2 regions of the Sporosarcina sp. NCCP-2331 genome follow, and region 1 is predicted to be linked to the other one. Evidence: riboswitches for the same ligand, from Rfam matches in the RefSeq annotation. Region 1 holds a riboswitch; the other holds the start of a gene.
The links. A riboswitch is a leader RNA that binds a small molecule or an ion and turns the genes downstream of it on or off. The one in region 1 is predicted to bind thiamine pyrophosphate.
Positions count from the first base shown of each region.

Region 2: it holds a riboswitch for thiamine pyrophosphate, as region 1 does, so the genes downstream of both, NCCP2331_RS11230 (3-oxoacyl-ACP reductase) here and NCCP2331_RS16270 (ECF transporter S component) in region 1, are expected to answer to the same signal.

Region 1 is NZ_BRCD01000036.1:1,345-9,083, reverse strand. Features, by position in the region: gene NCCP2331_RS16280 (methyl-accepting chemotaxis protein) at 1-1,549, shown strand, start outside; gene NCCP2331_RS16275 (exonuclease domain-containing protein) at 1,803-2,378, opposite strand; TPP riboswitch at 2,542-2,653, shown strand; gene NCCP2331_RS16270 (ECF transporter S component) at 2,735-3,304, shown strand; gene NCCP2331_RS16265 (ABC transporter ATP-binding protein) at 3,306-4,790, shown strand; gene NCCP2331_RS16260 (energy-coupling factor transporter transmembrane component T family protein) at 4,768-5,535, shown strand; gene NCCP2331_RS16255 (MBL fold metallo-hydrolase) at 5,626-6,435, shown strand; gene NCCP2331_RS16250 (methyl-accepting chemotaxis protein) at 6,640-7,739, shown strand, end outside.
Region 2 is NZ_BRCD01000017.1:71,361-79,099, forward strand. Features, by position in the region: gene NCCP2331_RS11225 (CitMHS family transporter) at 1-1,141, shown strand, start outside; TPP riboswitch at 1,201-1,299, shown strand; gene NCCP2331_RS11230 (3-oxoacyl-ACP reductase) at 1,358-2,122, shown strand; gene NCCP2331_RS11235 (hypothetical protein) at 2,668-2,952, shown strand; gene NCCP2331_RS11240 (acyl-CoA dehydrogenase family protein) at 3,011-4,681, opposite strand; gene NCCP2331_RS11245 (class I adenylate-forming enzyme family protein) at 4,678-6,183, opposite strand; gene NCCP2331_RS11250 (MerR family transcriptional regulator) at 6,188-6,565, opposite strand; gene NCCP2331_RS11255 (ABC transporter ATP-binding protein) at 6,865-7,739, shown strand, end outside.

The sequences.
Region 1 (7,739 bases):
GGAGCTGCCGCTGCTGATTGCAGATGAGCAGCTGTCTCTAGATATGGCGAACCGCATAGCTACATCAAGAGGCTTCATCCTGACAGGAGAGCAGCACTATCAGGATTTATTTGATGAATATACTGCGGACAGTGCAGCTGATCAAGAAGCCATTCGTGAACTCGGTACCAGCCAGGAGACGATGGATCTGATGGACCGCACAGTCAAATGGCGGGAAGCGATCACGGATGATGTATTTACAGAGTATAAGAGAGGCAATGAGGAGGAAGCCCGCGTCAATCTGCTCGCATTAAATGAGGAAGCCCTCTCCTTGATGGGCGCCTATGAAGAGACTGCCAGTAACCGGGAGCAATTCATCATTGAACTGGAAAAAGAGATGCTGGCAGGCGGTAAAACAACTGCCATTGTAGTAACCAGTGTGATTATACTGGTGATACTGCTGAGCATTGCCGCCGCGCTCGTCACATCGAATTCAATTACCCGGCCGCTTGGAATCGTCAACGACCGCATGAAGCGGCTGGCAGACGGCGATTTGACCGGCGAACCGCTTGAGACTCATCTTCGGGATGAAATTGGACAGCTAATTGCCTCTACGAATGAGATGAACAGAAGCACTCATCATCTGCTCGACGAAATCGGGCATGTATCCTCCACTGTTTCTACACAGAGCGAGGAGCTGACCCAGTCAGCTAATGAAGTGAAAGCCGGCACGGAGCAAATTGCCACGACGATGGAAGATTTGGCACACGGTACTGAGTCGCAGGCAGACAATGCGTCCAGCCTGTCAAGCAATATGGAATCTTTTGTGCTGAAAGTCGCTGGTGCCAATGAAAGCGGACGTTTCATTCAGCAGTCTTCTGATGAAATTTTGGGAATGACGGTTGAAGGCAGCGAATTGATGAATTCCTCTTCCAAACAGATGGGATTGATCGATAAGATGGTGCATGAAGCTGTCCTGAAAGTAGAGGGGCTGGATCAGCATACCCAACAGATTTCGGAACTCGTCTCCGTCATCCAAGACATTGCGGCACAGACCAATCTGCTCGCCTTGAATGCAGCAATTGAAGCTGCGCGAGCCGGCGAGCACGGCAAGGGATTTGCAGTCGTGGCTGATGAAGTCCGGAAACTCGCTGAGCAGTCTTCCGCTTCCGTAACGACCATTACCGATATCGTCCGTCGGATTCAAAGCGAGTCCAGTATGGTGACAGATTCGCTTCAAATGGGTTATAAAGAAGTCGAGGAAGGAACGGGCCAAATCGAGCGAACAGGAGAAACCTTCCAGAAAATCAATGAGGCCGTAACAGCAATGACTGAACGAATCCGCGGTATGGCACAAGATCTGCAGGCTATTTCGACGAACAGTGAAGAAATGAGCAGTTCTATCGAAGAAATTGCTGCCATCACAGAAGAATCCGCAGCTGGAGTACAAGAGACATCCGCTTCTTCCGAGCAGGCAAGCAGCGCGATGGAAGAAGTCGCAAAAAGTTCGGGTGACTTGGCAGCGTTGGCAGAAGAACTGAATAATCTTGTCCGACAGTTTAAACTGTAATTATTTCAAATCTTAAAAGCGCCTGTTCTGTAACCTTCAGAACAGGCGCTTTTCTAATTGCCTTTCAAGATTCATTCCAACACTCACATCCTACGCATTTACACTGACAGCATTCTTTTCCCTTTAAGGTACTATTACCCAGCCCCTCCTTTAAAACACAACGGATGATCATAGAGTAATCTAAGTGTCCGTAACGCAAAGAGAGCCGCCCGCAAAGCCAATTAAAAATGACTTTACGGGCGGCTCTCATTAGTTATCTGCGTAGTCCAGCCGGCTTTTTCAGCGGATTCTTCTCCATTAAATATGAAATGAACGTCGCGTCTTCCGCCAGTTTCGAATGTGAATGATTCAACAACACTGCAAGGTTTTTCGCATCATCCAGCGCTCTGTGCGCCTGCTTCACGTCAATCCGATGTGCGTTCAGCAGCTGCTGCAGTTTGCCGTTTTCAAAACCATAATCTTTCCATCTGATCTGCCGGACGGAACAATACCAGTCCATATCAAGCGTTTCGGGCAGCAGCCGGCTGACGAACCCCCTGTCAAATGCAGCATTATGCGCCACGATCCCATCTGCCTGGCTTAAAATTGATATGATTTTATTCATATCAAGCGACTTCCCTCTCACCATCTGATCATGGATCCCTGTAATTCTCGTAATTGTCGAAGGTATCGAATAAAACGGCTCCTGAAACTCGCAATACTCGTCTGTCACACGGACAATCCTGTTGTTTTCAAATTCACCGAGCATGACTCCGAGTTCAATCACTTCACTGCCTTCCGCACTCATACCCGTCGTTTCCACATCTATAAAGGCTATCTGTTTATTCATTGGAAAACTCCTTCACTGTCAATTAATCACTAGTAACTAACTCTTCCAGCGCCGTCTTTTCTTCTATTATACCAGCGCACCCATGTTCTGCAGTAACATCTTGCTCTGATCATTGACAGGTTGCCAGACAAATCTGTCTGCTGTATACTAGCATTGCTAACATAATTGTCCGTACGGGTGCTTGAGTGAATCAGGCTGAGATAGCAGATGAAACCGCTGCTGACCGTGAATCTGATCTGGGTAATGCCAGCGTAGAGAGCGTGTTCGATGGAATAATCGGGATGAATTTCCCTCCTCGGCTGTCTGCTCTTTCAGACGGCTTTTTGTTTAGGCAAAAATAAAAGGAGTGGAATTTATTGAAGAAATTAAAGTTTACAGATTTGCTGATCACCATCATGATCGGCGTGGTCTTCGGCATCCTCATGAAATTCTGGGATGACCTATACACTGTAGTCAAACCAATCATGCCGGTTGCCCGTCAGCTGATCTATGGAATGTGGTTCATGGTGGGTCCCTTCGCCTACCTGCTCATCCGCAAGCCCGGCACCGCATTGATTGCAAGTATTGCAGGTGCAAGTTTATCGGCGTTTGCAGGCCATGGCATTGAAGTATTAATGTACGGGTTTGTACAGGGGCTGGCAGCTGAATTAGTATTTGCGGCAGCCCGCTACAAACGATTTTCCATGCTGGTTGCAGGACTTGCAGGTGTTGCTTCCTGTGCTGCCAGCTTCACACTTGATTTGGTGTACGGTTATGCCGCGCTTGAAACTTGGGCTCTTATTGTGAAATATGGGCTGCGTGCGATCAGCGCATTTATCTTCACCGGCATATTTGCTGTACTGATTGTCCGCGCTCTTGAAAAAACAGGTGTGACATCTTTAATCCGTCCCGTTGATAAAAAAGAATACTCGATGCTGGACCGGTAACATGAAGATGGTTCATTCGAAACAATGCCCGGCCGGCGTCACCAATCTGCGTCTGAAATTTCCGGGTGAGGATTCATTAGTTTTCAAAGATTTCTCGTTTTCTGTGCAGCGGGGTGAAAAAGTTCTGCTGCTCGGACCAAGCGGCTGTGGAAAATCGACACTGCTTCAAGTACTGAGCGGCATCATTCCCAATTCCATTGAGCTGCCAATGAAAGCAGACCAAATTGTACTGCCTGAATCTTGGGGATTCGTCTTCCAAGATCCTGATACGCAATTCTGCATGACGTATGCAGATGAAGAACTGGCATTTGTGCTGGAGAATTTGCAAGCCCCGCGGGATAAAATGGCACCTTTGATTGAAGAAGCGTTAAAGCGTGTAGATCTGCAGCTGAACACATCACATTCGCCAATCAACGAAATGTCGCAGGGCATGAAACAGCGTCTGGCGCTGGCTTCTGTACTTCTGCTGGAGCCCGATGTCCTGTTTCTTGATGAACCGTCTGCCCTTTTGGACCCCGATGGTACGGAGCAGATCTGGTCTTCCATTAAGCAGGCTACAGCTGATAAAACGGTGATCATTGTAGAACATAAAATTGATTTGATTGCCGACTGGGTAGACCGCGTTGTGCTGTTTAGCGACAATGGAGCTATCATCGCAGAAGGTCCGCCGGCGGCTATTTTCGCTGATTATCAGAAAGAATTGAAGCGCTATGGCATCTGGTATCCGGGCGTGTGGAAAGAGTATCTGGAACTGAATAGTTTCCGCTCGATGATGCACAACCGCAAGCCCGTCGGTTCTTCTAATAAAATTCGGTTGAAAGACTTTACCGGTTTTCGCGGAAACACACCAAAAATCCAGGCAGAATGCGCAGAGGTGAAGTCAGGGGACTGGATCACGATTACAGGTGAAAACGGTACAGGTAAAAGTACTCTGCTGCTGTCACTTATGCAACTGCTGCGAACAGAAGGTATTTATGAAGTAAACGGCGAGCCTGTTATCCAGAAAAAGAAGAAACGGCATCTTCCAAAAGGCCTGTCCCTCGTCTTTCAAAATCCCGAGCTGCAATTTGTCACGAACTCGATTGCAGAGGAATTGACCGTTTCATTACACGGCATGCCAAAGGATCAGGCGGAAGCGTATGCCAAAGAACTGATGCACTTGTTTAACTTGCCGGATTCAGCCGGCCGCCACCCCTACCAGCTCTCAACAGGTCAGAAACGCCGGCTTAGTGTAGCAACAGCGCTCACTCCCGGAACTGATATTGTGTTGCTGGACGAACCAACTTTCGGACAGGACGCCCGCAATACGTTCGCGATACTTGAAAAACTCGAGCAGCTGCGGACGGAAGGTGTCACGATTCTAATGGTGACGCATGATATGGAGATTGTTGAACACTTTGCTACATCAGTCTGGACAGTAGCTGACGGCATAGTGCACACGGATTCTGCGGGAGGTGACCGGAATGCTCGCATGGTTCACGCCTGAGCGCAAAACATGGCTGTTTCAAGTGAATCCTGCGCTGAAATTTGTCGTGTTCTTTGCACTATTACTAATCACGCTCTTTAATCAAAATTTCCCGTTCGCTGTCTGGCAAGCTGTTTTTTATGGAGTGTTTTTCTATCTATTCAGCGGCTATTCCATCAGGAAGCTCGCCCTGCTGTCGATTCCGCTGCTGATTTCATTCCTGTCTTCCGCACTGACACTGATCCTGTTCGGTAAAGGAGATACAGTGCTATGGCAGTGGTATTTAATCAAGATTTCTGAAGAGAGCATACAGCACGGTCTGCTGCTCGGCAGTAAGTCGCTGTCATTCGGATTTGTCGGCTTCACATTTCTGCTGACGATTCAGCCTGTGCTGTTTTTCTACGCGATGATGCAGCAATTTCGGCTGCCGTCAAAATATGCATACAGCTTTATCGCGTCATTCCGGCTGATCCCTGCCGTAACGGAAGAACTTCAGATTCGCAGGAATGCGTTGAAAGTGCGGAATATCCAATTTTCGAGAGGTGTTAAAGGCGTTTACGAACGTCTGCAGATGTACACCGTTCCCCTGTTTGCAGAGAGTATCCGCCGTGCGCAGCGCATTGCGGTTGCCATGGAAGCCAAGCAGTATCAGATGGGTGCAGCGAGGACGTATTATTATACTACTCACTATAGCCAGATGGATGCAGTGTTTGTGATCGTGATGATTACAGTCATTGCCACCGCCTTATCGCTGGCTTTTATATAAGAAATCAACTAATCGTTTCTATTTTATGAATATTCATTCATTATATGTTATTCTAGTATAAAGCAACATGACTAGAAGGAAGTGAAGAATATGCTCATGAAGAAAAGTGCATCCGAAGGTAAGATTGGCGACGTTCGTTTTATGAACGGCGTGGTGTCGTTCCAAGGTGTCAAGCTGAATGTGTATTCGTTTGAGACAGACGGTGTCTTAATTGATACTGGTGCTCAGTCTCTGTTGAAACAATTCAAGTCGTTTTTTGAAAAAGCGGATATCGACCAGGTGGTCATCACTCATTCCCATGAGGACCATACAGGCGGGGCGGGTTACCTGCAAAAAACATTCGGGCTTCCCGTCTATATGGATAAGAAACACATCGCAGAATGTGCAGGAAAAGCGAAGTACCCGTTCTACCGGAAAGCATTCTGGGGCAGCCGGAAACCGTTTACCGCACTGCCGTTCGGTAAAACATTTATGTCCCGCCAAGCGGAGTGGAAAATCATCGATACACCCGGCCACGCAGCAGATCATCTGGCGTTCCTGAATACAGAAACAGGCCAGCTGTTTTCCGGCGACCTCTATGTCAACCCAAAAACAAAGCTGGTATTGCGAGAAGAACATATCCCCGACATCATCCGATCGATTGAGACGGTACTGGCACATGATTATGAGGAAATGTTTTGCTGTCATGCGGGATATGTGAAGGACGGACGCAAAGCGATGGAGAAGAAACTGGAGTACCTTATCGGTCTTCGTGAACAGACACTGGATCTGCATGGCCAGGGCTTTGACGAGAAAGAAATAAAAAACCGACTGCTGCCGAACAAATATCCGATCACCAAGTTCTCTTCAGGTGAATGGGATTCGATTCATATGATTCGTTCGATATTGGCAGAAGCATAGGTTACTATACAAAAAACACCGACACAGCAATATACGCTGGCCGGTGTTTTTTGAAATTAACTCTTTAACACAATTCACTGCTTTCTAGTTTTATGTTAGCAGAAGCTCTTAATGTCATCGCTAAATAACTTTAAGAGTTTTGTAAGAATAATATTGTACACTAGCTTACTGAATGTAATTATAGATGAACAGGAGCTTTTGTAAATGAATATCATCCATAGAAATAGCTTAATGACGCTATTTTCTTGTATTATGCTACTTATTTCTATCATTGTCAGCCTAATGCACAGACAGTTTGGGTTTCTGGGAGACCATGTTTTATTAAACGGTACCGGCCCGTTCACAGGCAGTTTATTGTTTATGCAAAATTTACTTTTCATTATTCCGGTCATCCTTCTTATCACTTCGGTCGTCATGCTCAGAAAAAAACAGGACTCTGCTGTTCTGCCTTTTCTGATTATGCTGACACTGACATTCAGCAGTATTTCTATTATTGCAGGCGGAGACGGCTTAGTAGAATACCATTTTTCCATTTTTCTTGTGATTGCATTGATTGCATTTTTCGACCAAATAAAATTAATCATAATCAGTACAGCAATCTTTGCAGTCCATCATTTGGCCGGTTACATTTTCATTCCCGAGCTGATTTGCGGAACATCGGACTACCGCTTTTCTTTGCTACTGATCCATGCAATCTTCCTGCTGTTAATCAGCGGGGCGACCATTCTTTTTATTTATACAAAACAGAAAAATAACAGGCTTTACGAAGAAAAAGTCAGCCTGCAGCAGCAGACTATCCAAGATGTATTGGACAGCCTGAAAAAAACTGGCTTATCCGTTTCTGACTCAACTAGTTATTTATCATCCAGTTCGGAAGAGTTGTCAGCAGCCGGCAATGAAATTTCCTCATCTATTCAAACAGTTGCAGAAGGCACAGAAGGCCAGATGACCACCCTGCAGTCCGGTGTTGAAAGCATTCATTCCATACAGTTTCAAATTCTGCAAATTAATGAAAATGCAGAGCACATCGATACGAATGCCAAAGATACGCTCTTACAGATAGCAAGAGGAGATGCCAACATAGCCAGCATGACGGAGCAAATGACGAAAATCAATGATACCTTTCAGGCGGTTGTACATTTGGTCAATGAGCTGTCATCTTATTCGCAGGACATTGGCCGATACATCACCTTCATTTCTGAAATTGCTGATCAAACGAACCTCTTGGCACTGAATGCCTCGATTGAAGCGGCAAGAGCCGGAGAACAAGGTAAAGGTTTTGCAGTAGTCGCAGAGGAAGTCCG
Region 2 (7,739 bases), on a different contig from region 1:
TGTCGTCATTATGTTCATCTTCGCTATTCTGTTTTTTGGAATCATGCAGGATGCCGGCGTTTTCGATCCGCTAATCAATACAATGATCTTTATTTCGCGAGGAAATGTTATTGCAGTTTCAATGGCAACTGTTGTGATCGCAGCAATCGCGCAGCTGGACGGTTCAGGCGCCTCAACGTTCTTGATTACGATTCCGGCATTGCTCCCACTTTATAAACGTTTGAAAATGAGTCCCTATTTACTTCTGCTGCTCGTGGGTACATCCGCAAGTATTGTCAATATGGTGCCATGGGGCGGTCCGCTTGGCCGTGCGGCAGCTGTACTGGGTGTCGATGTAACGGAGCTCTGGCGCCCGCTGATTAAAATTCAGGTCATCGGTCTATTGCTGTTAGTCGCGGTTGCTTTTGTCCTAGGTATGCGCGAAAACCGCCGAATCGCGAAACGCCTCGCCAATGGAGCAGAAGAGGATTTCACAGAAGACGATGTCGAGGAGGAATCCCTACAAACTGTTAATTCTCTGCAGCGTCCGAAAATGCTGTGGCTGAACGTCATTATTGCCGTAACAGTCATCGGACTGCTCGTCTGGGGGAAAGTTCCCGCCGGCTTTATCTTCATGATAGGTTTCAGTATTGCACTGCCTTTGAACTACCGGTCTGTAACTGAGCAGATGGAGCGGATCAAAGCACATGCGCCGAATGCCTTGCTGATGGCTGCAATCATCTTGGCTGCCGGATCATTCTTAGGTATCTTGAACGGCGCCAACATGCTGGATTCCATCGCTACTGATCTAGTAAAAATTCTACCGGCATTCATCGTGCCCTATTTACACATCATCATCGGATTCTTCGGCGTTCCATTCGATTTATTGTTGAGTACCGATGCTTATTATTTCGCTTTATTGCCAATCGTGGAACAAGTTGTTTCCGGATTTGGTGTCCCTTCGATTTCCGCTGCTTATGCGCTGATCGTCGGAAACATCATCGGAACATTCGTCAGCCCGTTCTCTCCGGCCCTTTGGCTTGCACTTGGGCTGGCGGGTCTTGAGATGGGGAAACATATTCGTTACTCATTCCTGATTATGTGGGGATTCAGCATTGTTTTGTTCCTCATCACGATGGCTCTTGGTGTAATTACATTTTAAGAGAGTCGGCTAAACACAGAATATTACCATTATGCTATACTTACTAGACACATATATATAAAGATCACTAGGGGCGCCGATTGGCTGAGAGGAATTTATTCCGACCCTTTGAACCTGATTCGGTTAACACCGGCGGAGGGAAGTGGCGTTTTCTAAACGGCCTCTGACTCCCAGGGGTCTTTTTCTATGAAGTTATGTAAAAGGGAGCTGTATTCATTGGAATTAAAAGATCAGGTCGTATTAGTAACAGGAGCAAGCAGAGGTTTGGGCGCGGCCACCGTGAAAGCATTCGGCGCAGCGGGAGCCAAAGTTGTAGTGAACTATTTCCAAAGTGAAGAGAAAGCTCAGAAGGTCGTCAATGAAATCGGTGCAGACCGCGCGATCGCACTGAAAGCGGATGTACGGAATCCAGAGGAACTGCAGTCGCTCGCCGAAGAGGCAAAGGCGCATTTCGGAAAGCCGATTACAACAGTTGTCAACAATGCATTGATCGACTTTTCATTCAACGGAGATGACCGTGAAAAGCTCGATACAATCGACTGGCAGGATTACTTGAAGCAGCTCGAAGGCTCTGTCGGCGCAACATTACATACGCTTCAGGCGGTCAGGGACGGAATGAATGAGCAGAAATTCGGACGCATCATCAACATCGGAACAAATCTCGTACAAAACCCGGTAGTTCCCTATCACGATTACAACACAAGCAAAGCAGCACTCCTCGGTATGACACGAAGTATGGCAAAAGAACTCGGACCGGACGGCATCACGGTCAACATGGTATCCGGCGGGTTATTATTGAAAACAGACGCAAGCGCCGCCACGCCGGATGCGGTTTTCGACATCATTAAAGCCAGCACACCGATCGACCGCGTTGTGACTCCCGAAGAAGTGGCGGACGTCGTAGTATTCTTCGCTTCCCCCGCAAGCCGTGCGATCACAGGACAGAACCTTGTGGTCGATGGAGGATTGGTGATGGATTAAAAGTAAAAGTATTACCCGGCTGTTCCGGAAGAGTCATGATCGTCTGGCTCTTCCAGGACAGCCTTTTTCATTGGCGGAATTTTTGGAGTGACTTTTTGGCAATGGTGCGGTGGTCGGCCTGTTTGGCGCGTTCGGACGGCGGTTTGGAGCGGCGCAAAGGCGTAAATGTGCGGCAGTCACTGTTTTTGGCGCGCTTCAGGAGCGTTTTGGTGCGGCAAACGGCTTTTTTGGTGCGGTTGGTTATGCTGCGTGCAAGGCAAATATCTAATTTCCTCAGCACACACGATGCGTAAATAAAACTGCCGTCATTTTAACCCGAATAGTTCAGCGATGCTCATGGACACCCTTCAAACGCTCATGGATCCGGCCGCGTGATCATAGCAATGCGCCAAGCGCTCATAGCGCCCCCGCACGTGATCATATTCCCCTGCCAAGTGATCATGAAGCCTCCGCAAATGCTCATAGCACGCAATTTCCCTGCCAAAACGGCACAGCTCTCCTTCAAATATCAACATAAGCTAGAAATGAAGGAGGTGCATACTTTTATGGCATCCAGAAAATTCAGACCTTGCAGCGGCTGTGACTCTCCCTCTGTTTCCCGGCCAGAAAAGAAATGTTACGAAGAACGGCATTTGGTCCATATCATCACCGATTTCCTGATGGGCACGCCTGTAATACTCACACTGATTGATTCAAAAGATACGAAACGAACCGGCTATTATTTAGATTTCAACCGCAGCACACGAACCGTTCATTTCCAGCCCGCCGGAGATACCACTGTTAATGAAATCCCGTTGTCCGAAATTTGTACGATGAAATATCGGACCTGACCCTCGTGATGAATACAGGAAAAGACAGCAGAGCATCAGACTGCCCTGCTGTCTTTTTTCACATCATTTCATCAAAATACTCCACCGTTTTCATCGGTCCGCCAGACTTCCGCAAGTTCCATGTATTTTCCATAAATATTTCCGCCAGCTTTTCATACTTCCCGCCGTATTTATCCGCCCACTCCAGCGTCACAACACTTTCATACAGATCAGACATCCGTTTCATCCAATTTTTCGCTTCGAACGTCTGCAGTGCCTGATCATAACCTGCAAATGCCGTGAGTCCTTCTTGCTGATCAGCGAGCTCTGCCGCCAGCACCTGCTTCCATTCATTGTCGGCAAGCGTCGTAATACGGGATTTCATTTCTTCAATAAATAATTCATGCACGTTATATTTCGAAACTAAACGAATCAGCTCCAGCGCCAGAATATTCGCCGTGCCTTCCCATACCGTCAATACCTGTGCATCCCGCAACAGACGCGGTGTCACAAAGTCTTCGATATAACCATTGCCTCCATGCATCTCAATCGCTTCATGCGAAAAATGAATCGACTGCTCAGCCGTTTCTTTCTTAATCAGCGCAATGAAAAGCCGGTTCAGCACCTGTTCGCGCTCACTCGCCTTGCCATTCGTGACATTCTCATACAGCTTAATAAAATCAAATACCGTTACCGTTTCTGCATGCAGTTTCGCACGGAGCCTGCCAAGCGAATCGCGCACCATCGGATAATCCGTCAATCGCCGTCCGAATGCGTTTCTGCGGCTGGCATATGCATTGGACTCAAGTAAAGCTCTGCGCATGATGCCCAGTGAAGCGACGGCATTGCAAATACGCGACAGATTCAGTGCTTCGAGCATATAAGCAAGCCCTCTTGCCGGATCTCCCACGACGTACGCGACAGCTCCCTCAAACTCCACCTCGCCCGAAGGCACTGCGCGCACGCCAAGCTTATCTTTCAGACGGCGTACACGAAGATGGTTCAGCTCCCCGTCTTCATTGCGCCACGGAACCGCGAACAACGTCAGACCCCTCGATCCTTCCGGGGCACCTTCCATCCTCGCCAGCACCATTGCCACGCCCGCCATCCCCGCATTCGAAGCAAAATATTTTTCTCCGTACAGACGATATCCGCCGTCTTCTTCCACCGCGCGCACAATATTTGCGCCGACATCTGATCCGCCCTGGCGCTCTGTCAAAAACGTCGCCCCTTCGAATAAAGGCATATCACCCGTCGCGCAGACATGCGGCAGGAAGCGCTCTTTCACTTCATCATCAGCAAAATGATCCAGCAAATACGCTGTCGCCATCGTCAGCGTGACCGGACAGTAAAAACCCGGTTCCGCATGCGACAGGAGATACCCCTGTGCAAAGCTATATGTGTAATTCCCCTTATGGCCGAGGCCTGGAATCTCTTTATGGACATAGCCGACAATTCCTGTATCGTACGTTTCCTGTACGGTTTTCTTATAGCCTTCATTGACCCATACTTCAGAAACCTCTTCACCGAATTTATTATAGCGAAGCAAACGCGGCTCACCTTCCCGGTCGGTATACGCTGCACGCTCGTCAATTTCATTGGCGCAAGCCCTTCCAAACTCGTCAAGTTCCCGTAATGCATAATCAAGAAACGGCCCTTGCAGCCGCTCCCGCAAAATCAATTCCAGCGTTTCGGCGCCCCTGAAAAAGTTTCCCGTTTCATAATGATCAGTATTCTGTAACACTTTCATCGTGCAAATTCTCCTTCCCGCAATGGCTGTTTGAGAATTTTCCCCGAAGCATTTCGCGGCAGTGCTTCCACTTGCTCATAAATGCGCGGTATTTTGAATGAAGCCAAATTCTCCTTCAGATAAGCCTGCAGATTACCTGCATCGATTTCACCCGAAGCCGCAAAGACCGCCTTCACCGTCTCTCCCCATTCGGTATGCGGCACACCGACGACGGCAACTTCCGTCACGCCCGGGAACTGCACAATCAACTCTTCGATTTCCTGTGGATAAATATTGACGCCTCCGGATACAATCACATCTTTCTTGCGGCCGACAATCCAATAAAACCCGTCTTCATCTTCCAGTGCCAGATCGCCGGTACGCAGCCAGCCGCCGTAATAAGCTTCTTTCGTCGCTTCTTCATTTTTATAGTAGCCTAGCATATTTCCTTCACCCAGCAACACGATCTCCCCAACTTCTCCCGCTGCAGCGTCTTGTCCCGTTTCATCAACAATACGAAGTTCCGTGTGCAGAGGTGCACGCCTTCCGATACTTCCCGCTTTCGTCTCATGCTCATCTGCCATCAACAGCGAACCGCTCGGACCTGCTTCCGTTAGTCCATACACACAAACCAAATGATCCGTACGGAACGCAGCTTTCACCTTCTTCACCTCATCAGCAGACAACGGCGCTCCACCATAAACCCACCATTTCATCGAGGATAGATCTGCTTCCTGCAGTCTCGGATTTCCTGCAGACAGCAGATAGGCAACCGGCGCGCCGAAGAAATGTGTCGTCTTCTCCTTCTCGACTGTATCGATGAACAAATCCGGCGTAAAAGTTGGTGTCAGCACCAGCGTCGCGCCCACATACACCCCCGCCATCAGAAACAAATGAAGCGGCGCCGAATGGCTGAGCGGCATCATCAGCAAAATGCGGCTTTCCGGCTTCATCTCCATTTCCACAGAAATCATGGAAGCGACTGTCAGGATATTACGATAGCTGAAGAGCACTCCTTTAGGGCTCCCTGTCGTCCCGGACGTATATAAAATAGTAGATTCATCATCTTCTTTCAACTCACAAACTATCGGCGTCTTGTCGCCCTGCTTCAATAATTCATGGAAATCCAGCCAGCCGTCAGCCACTTGCCCCGTCTTAATTTTTAATGAAGGCGCTTTCATTTTTTGAGCCGCTTCGAACACCAATTCATGCGCGATCAGCACCTCAGCGTCCGTATGCTCCAAAATAAATTCCAGCTCTTTTGCAGTCAGCTTCACATTGATCGGTACAACAATCGCACCAATTCGCTGCGCAGCAAAATAGGAGATGACAAACTCGTCAACATTCGGTAAGAATAACGCGACTTTTGCTCCCGCTTTGACACCTTGGCTTCGAAGCGCATTGCCAAATTGATTCACCTGCTGATCCAGCTCTTTATACGTAGTCCGTTTTCCCATACTGATCACTGCTTCAGTGTTTGGATACTTCCTGGCATTACGAGACAATAACTTTGAACTGTTCATCTATTCATTCCCCCTTCGAATTCTCAAGCTTTTGCTGGAACATCCTTTGCAGCTGCCGCATTTCAGACTTCATTTGCTGCAGCTCACTAATTTTCAGATCGATTTCTTCAATCCGCCGTTCGCCGTATTCAATCGTTCGCTCAAGCTGTTTTCGCCCCGTGCGATCCTTATCGAACAGCAGAATCATTTCTTTAATCTCATCCAATGAAAACCCATATTTCTTGCCGCGTACAATCAGTTTTAATTTGGCCAATTCAGATGAAGTGTAAAGTCTTTGATTGCCTTCTGTACGGACAGGTGATAACAAACCAATTTCCTCATAATAGCGGATTGTCCTAGTTGACACTTCGAACAATTCCGCAGTCTCCCGAATCGTTTTCACCTCGCATTCTCCTTTCTTCTCTTTCCATAATGATAGCATTGACGTTAACGTAAAGGTCAAGCCGGTAATTTAGATTTCCTTTCTGCTGCCAGTTTGAAAAATTCCTCTTAAACTTCAAACTATGTAAATTCAAACAACTACTGTATTGATAATCTCCTGTCCAAGACAAACGAGTAACATTCTTGGTCAGTATATTTTTTTATATTTACCGTTTCTTTACAATATCCTCACAGCCAATTTATAGCCTCTCAATATGAACCTAGTATGATCAATATCATATCCATAGGAGGTTGATATAAATGAAGGCAATCGACGTCAGGAACATAAACAAAGCCTATCATGGAGAAGCCATGGTACTTGAAGACGTTAGTTTTGAAGTACAGGAGGGTGAGTTTTTCGCCATCGTTGGTCCGTCAGGGTGCGGCAAAAGTACTCTTCTGCGGATCATTGCCGGTTTAGAAAATGTATCAGCCGGCACACTTTACATGAACGGCGAGGATGTGGTCAATAGCCGGCCGAATGAACGGCAAATTTCAATGGTCTTTCAAAACTATGCACTCTTTCCTCATATGACCGTCGCCGAAAATATCGTGTTCGGTCTGCATGTCAAGAAGATTTCAAAACAACAGCAGAAACAGCGCTGTTTGGAAGCGGCTCGATTATTAGGTTTAGAACAGTTGCTGGATCGCAAACCGCGTGAGCTGTCCGGCGGTCAAAGGCAGCGTGTTGCATTGGGACGTGCAATTGCTTCTGAAGCTCCGATTTGTCTGATGGATGAACCTCTATCCAACTTAGATGCGAAACTTCGGTCGAAAATGCGCGCAGAAGTTCGTCAAATTCAGCGACGGCTGGGGATGTCGATGATTTACGTGACACATGATCAGGTGGAAGCGATGACGATGGCGGATCGGATCATGGTGCTGAACGAAGGAAGCATCCAGCAAATCGGCCGGCCGCTCGATGTGTACAACTATCCACAAAATCAATTCGTCGCGACATTCATTGGCTCGCCTCCTATGAATATGACGAAGGCCACACTGAACGGCCAGCATATACAACTGACCGACGGGTGGCAAGTGGCTGCTTCGGGCTGGGAAGAAGGTGATGTATGCGCAGGTGTACGCCCGGAACATCTTACATATGCAGCAGAGGAGCCGCCTACATTCACTGCTGC